Regions from separate parts of the Sphingobium sp. B2D3C genome, predicted to be linked through region 2. Evidence: predicted binding sites of a transcription regulator. Region 2 holds the regulator's gene; the other holds the start of a gene.
What was found. Region 2 encodes LexA, which represses DNA repair genes until DNA is damaged. Its sites were predicted from a motif close to GTTCCNCNCTTGTTCT; they were not measured.
Positions count from the first base shown of each region.

Region 1: a site for LexA is predicted at 3,965-3,980, ahead of M2339_RS05345 (ImuA family protein). Genes of this name have one in related genera too.

Region 1 is NZ_JAOQOK010000001.1:1,146,823-1,152,540, reverse strand. Features, by position in the region: gene dpdA (tRNA-guanine transglycosylase DpdA) at 1-338, opposite strand, end outside; gene dbpB (DGQHR domain-containing protein DpdB) at 335-1,456, opposite strand; gene M2339_RS05360 (hypothetical protein) at 1,453-2,376, opposite strand; gene M2339_RS05355 (SOS response-associated peptidase family protein) at 2,673-3,197, opposite strand; gene M2339_RS05350 (SOS response-associated peptidase family protein) at 3,257-3,919, shown strand; gene M2339_RS05345 (ImuA family protein) at 4,043-4,777, shown strand; gene M2339_RS05340 (DUF6504 family protein) at 4,695-5,718, shown strand, end outside.
Region 2 is NZ_JAOQOK010000001.1:948,070-953,787, forward strand. Features, by position in the region: gene gltX (glutamate--tRNA ligase) at 1-475, opposite strand, end outside; gene M2339_RS04355 (ComEC/Rec2 family competence protein) at 568-2,661, shown strand; gene lexA (transcriptional repressor LexA) at 2,686-3,390, opposite strand; gene M2339_RS04365 (bestrophin family protein) at 3,516-4,412, opposite strand; gene M2339_RS04370 (GFA family protein) at 4,606-5,094, shown strand.

The DNA.
Region 1 (5,718 bases), 200 kb from region 2:
GAGGCGGTGTAGGGCGGGCGCTCCTCCTGGACGTAGGTGAAGGCACCGCAGTCGCCAAAGATGTCGAGATGCGCGAACTGAGGCGTGTCGAGTCGCAGGAATTTGCGCACGCCGACCAGATGGAAGCGGCGTGCCTGGCTGGCGGTATATTTGCCTTTGACCCGGTGGTCGCCGACGATCCCGCGCGACACCAGCACACCGTCATAGGGGGCGTATCCCAGGATCTCGTGCGGATAGGCATCGTCCCAATAGGGCTGACGCTCGGCCGGACTGCGGTCGCCGATGAAGTCGAAGGCGGGATCGACATAGTCAAGACTGTCGGCGAAAATGAACTTCATGGCGCTGCACGCGCCAGGTCGCGCTCGACATGCATCAGATGATCGCTGAGCTTGGTGATGTGCTGCGAAGTCGACTGGATCTCGTTCCACATCAGCCCGAGGCCTTCCCAAGTGCCGCTAGTCCAGCAGCAATGCGGTGCTAGGCGCTGCAGGGTCGCGCGGATCGCCGCCGCCTTGTCGGCGGCGGCATCGGCGCGAAGCATGACGGTGTCCATCAACGCGCCCATCGCGCGAATGCCGGCCGAATGCATGAGGCGGCTTTCAGTCGCGGGCTTTCCCCAGGCATCGGGGAACGTGTCGCGGACCGCTGTCCAGTATAGCAGCATCGCGCCGTACATCGCCTTGGTGTCGTTGCCGTCGCCATTATGCTTGTACTGACCGAGCGCGCCCGCCGGCGTCCTTAGGCTCGCCTTCATCGTCTCGATCAATGCGCTGTCGGTGACGATGCCGGCGCGGTCCTTGGCGTCGGACTCGCGTTTGATGAGCTTGAAGAAGGGCGACTTGGGATCCGTGTTGAGCGCTTCGCACAAAGTGCTCGGCAATTGCTTGGCAGCGAGGTTGCGCGGCAACAACACGCTGACTTCGGGTAGCAGTTCATTGATCAGCCCCGTCGGGAGCTTGCGGGCCTTGTTGACCAGGATGAACTGCTCGCGCTGAATCGTGAGTTCGTCGGAGATGAACCCGATCACCGGCACCGCGATCGAGCGATCCTTGGCGGCGCCGAGCGCCAGCGAGCGTTGCTGGCCATCGACGATCCAGGCGGCGCGATGGCCTTCGGGATACAGCGGGATTTTGAGCGTGCCGGTCTCGCCAACCTCGCAGGCCGCGTCGGGTGAGCGCCCGCGCGAGCGCGCGAACTCCACCTCGGGCGACATGGCGAGGATGATCGCGTTCGGAAACAGCACCGGGCCGCTGTCGAGGAACGCAGTGATTTCCTTGACGTGATCGCGAATCTCACGTCGCTGAAAGCCCTTCAACTCCTGCTCGTCGCGGCGGATGCGGCTGATATCGGCGATTCGATTGATGTCGGAGCCGTAGAGAAAGAAGGCGAACACGCCAGTCCCTTCTCCCTGCTCCGAGCGGACCGCGCGGACCTTGAGATGCTCGCGCGCGGTCATGCCCTTTCCGCCCGCACTTGGCGGGCTAGATCGGCGAACCGCCCTTGCTCGCAGGCCACGCCGAGATCGTCGCGCAGGCGCCGCAACAGCCGCGCGGTGCTGCCGCGCTCGGCATCCCAATGGTCGCGAATGAGCGCCAACACTTCAGAATTCTCAAGCCGCCGCCGATCGAACCGTGCCGCCATTCGCCAGCCACCGAGCGCAGCCGACACTGCCGCGCCATGCTCGGCCGCCGACCGATTATCACCCTCGCGGATGATATATTCGGCGAAGTGATGCAGCGCGCGTCCGGCAAAGTCGCCGCGCGTCCCGCGCACCGGGCTGTCGGGCCCGTCGAGCCGGTCATCATAAGGCATGATGTAGCGTCGCAGGTTCGGCGCTACGCGATCCATGGGCGCGCGCGTGAACAGCCGCAGTCGTTCAAGGGCCTCCACTGGCAACGCGCAAAGGTCGCTCACGATCATCTCGATATAAGCGTCCGACAAGGCCGCGCAGATGAGCCCTTCAGTCTCGGCAACCACCCCTGCCAGCGATTGGGAGAAGGGCGATGCCCCGCTGAGGGCCTGCCACCAACCAGCCACCGAATAGTCCCCCGTCACCCGCGATGCGATGCTGTCGGCGGCATCGACCAACACGGTGCAGGCATAGGGCGGCACGCGGATGTCTGCCCACACAAGCCCAAGGCCGGCCGAAACAATCAGGACCCGCGCATCGAGCAAATGGGCGGCGAGTTGGGCTTCCTGAAACGAGCGGCCGCCGTAGATATCGCGTGCGGGAAACACATCGGCCGCCGCTGACAAGCGTGCGACCCAGTCGGACGCGACATCAGCGATTGGCGCTTGCGGCAGCGCGGACACATGGAGACTGTCGGGGATCGGCTTGCGCTTGCGATTTGTACAGGTGGTGATCACGAGCGTCACTAAATACGGCCCCCCTATCCGCAATTGCGGATGCATTAATCCATAACGATGGATCGCCGATTTGGCCACATTTAATGCAGGCAGAATGTGTTATTGCTTGACCCGGTAAATGCGAGATCCGGCATGCGCTGTCGCAAATCTGGTGGCCCCTATCCACGGTGCACACCAAATCCGCCTCGGCAATCTCGAATCGGTGCGCACACCAGTCGGGGGTTACGGCACAGCATTTGGTCCTGCGTCGGCGATCACACCTTCGCGTCAAATGTCACGATCAAGATGTCGCAGAAGGCCGTGAGCTAATGAGCCAGATCGATCTGCACGGGCTTTCCAGCGCCGATCTTTTCGACCACAAACAGATGTGCCGGTGGCGTTGCAAGTAGTTTTGGTTCGGCCATCGTACCGTCGAGCCAATCCATAACCTGGCGCCGTAGGATGATTGCCCCGTGTCGCTCCTGGTAGCGAGCAACCTCTGGGTTCGCGGCGACGGTGATGATCCTAAACGCAAGCGGCCAGCCGGCCATCGGCGGCTCCCACACGCCGGCTAGATAGAAGAAATTGCCGTCATCAAGCGTGACGCGATAATCCTTCTTGTCCACCTTCATCCGGAATTCCGAGGCCGGGATCAGGCACCGGTGTGAGGGAAAAGTCTTCCCCTCAGACCGTACAAAACGATATTCGATGCCGTCACAGAACCGTGGGTTGGTGCCCCAGTGCGCGTTGACGACTTCCTTCTTGCCCGAGCCGTCGGGCTTGTATCGAATGATCGGACGAAGGGTGCCCTCCGCCGCATCCGAATCGAACGGGGTTGCGGTAGCGCTCATGATAAGAACATAACTGGAACGAAATTGAGTCGCAAGGATTTGGAGTTAGCTGTCAGAGGATGTGCAACGACTATCGCCTCGAAGTCGAGATCGCCTCGATCATGGAGGATTTCGACGACCTCGAAATCAACATTGAGACGCCAGAAGGCGTGCCGGAGGATAACCCGCGCGCCGACATCAGGATGACCGACGTCGCGCCGATCGTCCGCGCCGTTGAGCGACCACCGGGCAACTATCGTGCGGTCGGCGAGCTGATCAACCGGCGATGGAGCTGGCCCGGCAAGAGCGGCCCCGTCTATAATTTCCGTTCCGAGGGCTTCGGCGGCAAGGCGCCCGACCTCAGCATCAACCGCTGCCTAATCCTCTGCGACGGCTTCTACGAATTCACCAATCCGGTCGTGCCCCGGCCCAAGGACAAGCGGCTCGACAAGTGGCTGTTCACCATGAAGGGCCATCGCTGGTTTTGCATGGCAGGCATCTGGCAGGCCGATCCGAAGGTCGGCGAAGCGTTTACCCTGCTCACCATGGATGCGGGTGACGACATCAAGCCATACCACCACCGCCAGATCATTCCGCTTGCCCGTGACCGGTGGGCGGACTGGCTGAACCCTAAGGTGCCGGCGGAGGATGTCCTCGAGTACCTGCCAACAGGCATGCTCACGGTAACCCAGATTTATCCGCTGCCACCCGGCGAGGCCGAACAGCCTAAACTGGCGCTGTAACGACCAGCCGATCATCGACCCGCTTGACGAAAAGCCAGACTCATCGGAACATAAAGGGAACAAGTGAGTCGATGCTGACCGATGTCCGTACAACCTTCCGCCTTGCCTTGGCCCCCGGCCGAGATGCTCGCCGCGCTTCGCGCCGAGCTTGCGGTCGTGCGCACGACACGCGGGCCGGCGCTCGGATTCGGGCTCCCGGAGATCGACGCCCGGCTTGCCGAGCATGGCCTGGACGCCAGCGGCCTTCATGAGATTGCCGCCGCCACGGCGAGCCTGAACGACGACGCGGCCGCGACGCTGTTCCTGGCGGGAATCGCTGCGCGTTTCTGCGATCAGCCAGGCTTCAACGTCTTCTGGGCGGTTACTGCCTTCGATCTCTACGCGCCTGGTCTTGAACAGGTGGGCCTTGGTCCAGAGAAACTGCTCTATGCACAGGGCCGCAAGGATGCCGAAGTCCTTGCGATGGCCGAGGATGCGCTTCGCGACGGATCGCTCGCCTGCGTGATTGCGGAGGTGAAGGCCGCCGACATGACCGCGACCCGCCGCTTGCAGCTCGCCGCCTGCGACGGCCAAACGCCGATGCTGCTCTTTCGCCGCCACCGCTCGCGTGACCGGTGCCCGCTTACCACGCCCTCGTCGGCGATGACGCGCTGGCGGGTTGGCTGCATCGCTTCCGAACGGCTGCCCTGGCCCGGTGTCGGGCGGCCGCGCTGGCGGGTCGAACTGGCCCGGCAACGGAACGGCGATCCCTTCACACTCGAACTGGAGGCGTGCGATGCCAAGGGTCGCCTCGCTCTTCCTGCCGCAATTGCCGATCGAACGGCTGCGCAGGCAAGAGCGACCAGCTCCGCCGCCTGACGGGCCGCGAGCGGCTGGGCCGCGCCTACCCGAGCCCATCGACGACGATCCCGGCGCCTGCTCGGTACCGCGCGGCGGTGGCTGGCGACCCGGTGCGCGCTGGGCGCGTGACGGAGCGCTCGCACGTCGGCCCTCACCGTCGGACATCGACGCCCTGCCGGCGCACCAGCGGCCGACGATGCGCGAGATGGGCCGGCGAAGCGAGCATGCCGACCATCCGTTTCGCGCCATGCGTCCCGATGACGGGCGGCCCGGCGCAGTCGCCGCGCCGCTGACCTGGGCAACCCTTTGGGGAAATCCCACGGTGCTGGTCACCCGCACGGGGCAGCGCGACGTAATCACCGCGGCGTGCCCTGTCGCGCTCGAACAAGGCCTGCGGCCCGGCATGGCGGCTGCGCATGCTAGAGCCCTTGTTGCCGACCTCGACGTGCGCGACGCCGAGCCGGAAGCCGACCGCGCGCTTCTCGACCGGCTCGCCCTTCATGCCGCCCGGCAATGGACGCCCACTGCCAGTGTCTCCGGTAGCGACGGATTGTGGTTCGACCTCACCGGAACAACGCATCTGTTCGGCGGCGAGGATCGCTTCTGCCGTCGGTTGCTCATGTTCCTGAAGCGCCTCGGCTTCACTGCCCGGATAGCCATCGCCGGCACGCCGGGCGCGGCGCATGCCTTGGCCCGCTTCGGCTCGAACCCAGTCACACTGCTCGGTGTCGGAGAAGAAGCGCAGGCAATCGCGGACCTGCCGCTGGCAGCGCTCCGCCTCGAATCGGACGCGCTGGCCGCAGCGGCACGGTTCGGCCTGGAGCGGATTGTGGACCTCTATCCCATACCGCGCAGTCCGCTCGCGCGCCGGCTTGGCCTCAAAGCCGTCGATCGCCTGGACCAGGCGCGCGGGGGCCTGGCCGAGCCGATCATCCCGGTGGTGCCGACCGAGACGCCGT
Region 2 (5,718 bases):
CGGTTTCGCCCTCGCGGGCCGCCTTCAGGCGAATGACATAGGGGGCATCGCCGCCTTCGGCGGGATCGCGGTCGCGCCAGCGCCCGTCGTAGCGCATCGGCTGACGCGCGGCGCGTTGCTGCTCGCGCAGGGCTGCCAGCTCTTCGGGAGTCGCGAAGCATTTATAGGCATGGCCGGCGTCGAGCAGGGCGTTGGCGACCTCGGCATGGCGTGCCGCACGCGCGAACTGGAAGACCGGTTCGTCATCGCCTGCAAGACCCAGCCAGCTCAAGCCGTCGAAGATCGCCTCGATCGCGGATTCGGTTGAGCGGGCGCGGTCGGTATCCTCGACGCGCAGTAGGAACTTGCCGCCGTGGTGACGGGCGAAAAGATAGTTGAACAGCGCCGTGCGTGCGCCGCCAATGTGGAGATATCCCGTAGGCGAGGGGGCAAAGCGGGTGACGACCGTGCCTGTTTGTTTCCGTCCTTCTGCCACGCTATGCCTGCTTTTCCCTTATGTCGCGGGTGGGTTTCCTAGTGAACGAGAATGCCCCTAGCACGCCTTTTCCGGCTCGACAAATACCGTTGTTGCGCCGCAGCAGTGTCTGGTTGGGACGGCTTCATGCGCGAGCGGAATCGGTGCTGGAGGCCGAGCGGGCGCAACTGCCACTGTGGGTGCCGATCCTGCTGGGCGCCGGGATTATCGCTTGGTTCACCCTGCCTGCGCCGCCGCAGTGGATGGCGTGGATCGCCTTCTGGCTGGGCGCCGCCGCCGCGTTTGGCGCCGTGGGGCGCGGAGGACGCTTGCCTGCTGCGCTGGCCGTCGGCGCGGTGCTGCTGGCGGCGGGCTGTCTGCTGATCTGGGCTAAAGCGCTGCTCGTGGCGCAGCCACCGCTCGCACGCGCCGCGGTGGTGGAGATGGAGGCGCGCGTCCTCTCGGCGACGCCCCTGGCTGCACGGGGACTGGTGCGGCTGGAGGTCGCGCCGCTATCCCGGCCCGATCTGCCGGCGCGGGTCCGCATCAACGCGGCGCCCGATCAGATGGCAGAGGAGATTGCCGCAGGGGACCGCATTGCCGTCCGAGCGTGGCTAATGCCGCCTGCACCGGCTGCCCTGCCGGGCGCTTATGATTTTGCGCGGACGGCCTATTTTTCCGGCCTCGGCGCTACCGGGCGGGCAGTCGGCAAAGTGCAGCGCCTCGATGCGGCAACCGCTGGCGGGGATGCGCGCGCGACTCTCGCCCACCACATCGCCGCGCGGTTGCCGGGACCGGAAGGGACGATCGCGATCACGCTCGCCACGGGCAATCAGAACTGGATCAGTGAGGCGGATGCGGACGCGATGCGGCGCAGCGGGCTTGCCCATCTGCTCTCGATCAGTGGCTTGCACGTCTCCGCGCTGATCGGCGGCGTGATTCTCATCATGGTCAGTCTGCTTGCGCTTTCGCCGACCCTTGCGCTGCGCTGGCCGGTGCTGATGATCGCCGCCTGCGTGGGCGGCGCGGCGGGCATCGGCTACACTGTGTTCACCGGGGCGCAGGTGCCGACGATCCGCTCGTGCATTGCCGCTCTGCTGGTAATCGCGGGCATGGCTCTGGGCCGTGAGGCCATCGGGCTGCGCTTGATCGCGACCGGCGCGCTGATCGTGATGATCTTTTGGCCCGAGGCTGTCATCGGCCCCAGCTTCCAGATGAGCTTCGTTGCCGTGACCGCAATCGTGGCGCTTTACGAATATCCCCCCGCACGGCGGCTGTACGAGCGACGCGATGAGGGGCGGATAAAACGCTGGACCCGCAGCCTGGGTGCCTTGCTGGCGACCGGTTTGCTGGTGGAGCTGGTGCTGACGCCGATTGCCTTTGCCCATTTCCATCGCTCGGGCCTGCTTGGCGCTGCGGCCAATATGATCGCCATTCCGCTCACAAGTTTCGTGGTAATGCCCGCCGAGGTGCTCGCGCTGGTGCTCGATGCCGTCGGGCTGGGGGCGCCGGTCTGGTGGGTCGTCGGCGTGGCGCTCAAATTCCTGCTATGGATTGCGCATACTGTCGCCAGTCAGCCCTTTGCGACGCTGTCGCTGCCCGTCTCCAGCGGACTGGCCTTTGCGCTCGCCATGATCGGCCTCTTGTGGGTGATGCTCTGGCACACGGCGCTCCGCTGGTGGGGCTTGCCTCTGGCGGCGCTTGGGTTTTTCCTGACATTTCTGGCACCGTCCGCCGACGTGCTCGTCACCGCCGATGGTCATCATGTGGCCGTGCGTCTGGGCGACGGGCGCATGGCGCTGTTGCGGGACCGAAGCGGAGACTATGTTCGGACGACTTTGGCCGAGGCGAGCGCTTATGACGGCGAGTTTGCGTCTCTCGCGCAGGCGCCGGACACGCGATGCACGCGGGACATGTGCGCGATGACATTGCCGGGCCGTGCTGACCAGCCGCCGGTTCACCTGCTGATCAGTCGCTCGCGCCTGCTCGTTCCCTATCCCGAGCTGGTGGCCGCCTGCGCACAGGCTGATCTGGTGATCGCGGACCGGCGCCTCCCGCCCGGATGTGTGCCGCGCTGGGCGAAGCTGGATCGGCCAGCGCTGAGCGCTATGGGCGGCGCACTGATCCTGCTCGACAGTCGGGAGATCGTGCCGGGCCACGACCCGCGCGGCCGCCATCCCTGGATCGTGGGTACCGGCTCGCGCTAGAGCCGGCGCCCCATATCGCCCGTCTCAGTTATAGCGCCGCAATAGCCCCGCGAGCCGACCCTGAATGCGTACCTGCCGCGCCTCATAGGTTTGCGGCTCATGGTCGCGATTGGCGGGATCGAGCCGCACCTTGCGGCCGTCATGATGGAAATATTTGAGCGTCGCTTCATTCTCGTCGATGAGGGCAACGACGATCTGGCCGTCGCGCGCCGTCTCGGTCCGCTGGATCAGCGCGAAGTCACCGTCAAAAATCCCCGCTTCGATCATCGAGTCACCGGAGACTTCCAGCGCGTAATGATCGCCGGCGCCCAGCAATGCGGCCGGGACCGGCAGCATGGTGTCGCTCTCCATCGCCTCGATGGGAAGACCGGCAGCGATGCGCCCATGCAGCGGAATTTCGATCACGTCATTGGCGGCGATTGGGATGGTCCGCGCCGGCGCGGTGGTCGCCTTGCGCAGCGGGGTCACGTTGGTGGTCGCCGCCGGCTCTTCCGTCCGCTCCGCCACGGGCATACCATCGGGCAGTTTAAGGATTTCGAGCGCCCGCGCACGATTGGGCAGCCTGCGGATGAAGCCGCGCTCTTCCAGCGCGCTGATCAGCCGATGGATGCCGGACTTCGACTTGAGGTCCAGCGCCTCCTTCATCTCCTCGAAACTGGGCGAGACGCCACCCTGATCGAGATGCTGCTTGATGTAGCTGAGCAGTTGCTGTTGCTTGGCGGTCAACATGAGTGGTTCCCCAATATGGAACGGACGGAGAACGTTTAGGAAACGAATCGAGCCACGTCAACACGGATCGGCCAAATATCTCACGGTTTGGTGAGCTGCGTGTAGCCCCACGCACGGGCGAGCGATCAGGTCAGGATGTGCTGATCGGGCGCGATGGGTGCGGGGAGGTCGGTCGCGCCGAGGCGGGCGAGCATTTCGCGTTCGACCGTCCGTGTCATCGCATCGAGCGGCAGATCGTTAGGATCATAGCCGAACGGGTCTTCCAGCTGATCGCCCAAAGCATCCAGCCCGAAGAAGGTGTAGCTCGCCACCAGCACCGGAATGAGGGCCCACCAGCCCAGCGAACCAGCCAGGGCGAAGGGCAGCAACAGGCAGAAGACATAGGTCGTACGGTGGAGGATGAGCGAATAGGTGAACGGAACCGGCGTGCTGGCGATCCGTTCACAGGCCGCCTGCACATCGCTGAGCGCCTTGAGTTGGCCCTCGATGAGCGAGTGGTGGATGGGGTTGATCTGCCCGTCGGCTGCGAGGCGTAGGCAATGTGCGCCCATCTCATAAAGCACCGTGTCGGTCGGGTTCGGGGAGGTGCGCCATGGTCCATCGTTCACCCACCGGCCGATGGCGGCAGCCTCGTCGTGCTGACGCAGGCGGGCTGCAAGACCGTTGGTGAAGCCGCAGACGCCGCGGAGCAGCGGGGCGCGCTCCTCCTCAGGCAGCGAGGACGTGAGCCGTGCGAAGGAGCGGCTCGCGATGATCAGCGCACCCCACTGTTTGCGGCCCTCCCACCAGCGATCATAGCAGGCACTGTTGCGGAAGCTCATGAAGATAGAGAGCGACAGGCCGATCAGCGCGAATGGAATGCCGCTGATCTGCGCGAACAGCCCGGGCCAGGCGCGGGCCGCGAGAATGGCCGCGACACTGGCCACGGCGATGCCCGCCAGCCGATGCTGGATATGCGGCATGATCGTGCCGCGGTAGGCGAACAGCACTTCGAGCAAGCCAAGGCGGTTGCGAACGATCACGGGCGGACATCTCCTGCCAGGGCACGCGGCCACCGGACATGGGCCGGGCACCGGGCGCGCTCGCCATGCGGAGGATGCGCGCGCAGATCAAGGATTAAGTGGCCGCAAGGGGAAGCGCGCGATGGACGCTGAGGGAACCGGCGGGGAGGGCAGCGGTTCAGCTTGAGAGACGATCACAAGGGAGGACTGTGCCATGCCCCTCAAGCTCGAAGGTTCCTGTCGATGCGGCGCCGTGCGCTTTTCCGTCGACAGCCACGCGCCGGTGCCATTTCTGCGTTGCTATTGCTCGATCTGCCGCAAGACCGCCGGCGGTGGCGGCTATGCCATCAATCTCCACGCCGACAAGCGCACGCTCAAGGTGGAAGGCGAGACCGCCGTCTATCACGCTACGCTGGACGATGGCGAAGGCGGATGCCGCGTCAGCACCGGCGAGCGACACTTCTGCCCCGCCTGTGCGAGCGCGCTCTGGGTGTTCAGCCCGGAGTATCCCGACCTGCTCCACCCTTTCGCTTCCGCGATCGACAGCGATTTGCCCAAGCCGCCGTCGCTGGTGCACATGATGCTCGGATCAAAGGCGAATTGGGTCGAGCCGCAGATCGGGTCGGATGACCAGTGCTTCGACGGCTATCCAGACGAGGGGCTGGAAGACTGGCACCGGGCGCATGGGCTATGGATTGAGTAGGACGGTTCGGGCGGGACGCTTCCAGAGGCGGTCATCAGGCTGGGTTGACGGTGAGAACGTCAGCTATCCGGTGCGGCTTAAAAATACCTGCCTGTCCGGATACGGCGCCGTTGCGGACATTCACTTTGCGTAGAAATTCCGGTTCCGAGGGTCGCCCGCAGCAGGGAAATTGTTTTCTGGAATGCAACTCTGCACAGCCTTGCGATGGATTGCAGCCAACGCCCGACCATTCAGCTTGTATAACCTAACGCTCGTTCGATCCCCCGAAGGAAAAACATCCACTACGATATGCTGCGACCTGTTCCTGTACCGCAAAGCTTTAGCCGGTGAGGAGGGTGAACGGACATGGGCCAGTGCCAATCGACCACTGTAGTTCTTTCCCAAACAGAAGCTCAGGCTTTCGACATCGCTGCTGGTCGTTTGCTCAAAAGCCGGCGGTGCCCCTTCTAGTGATCGCTCAGTTGACAAGCTAAAAAGGCCCATCAACCATGCTTGCCCGATCCAAAGCGGTATCGCCACCAGCGCTACTATACCCATGCCAGTTCGTGCGGTTGGTGATAGGTCTGACCAGCGCTTCATCTTACACCGATTTTCCACGCATCGATTGAAATGGTCAATGTCTGC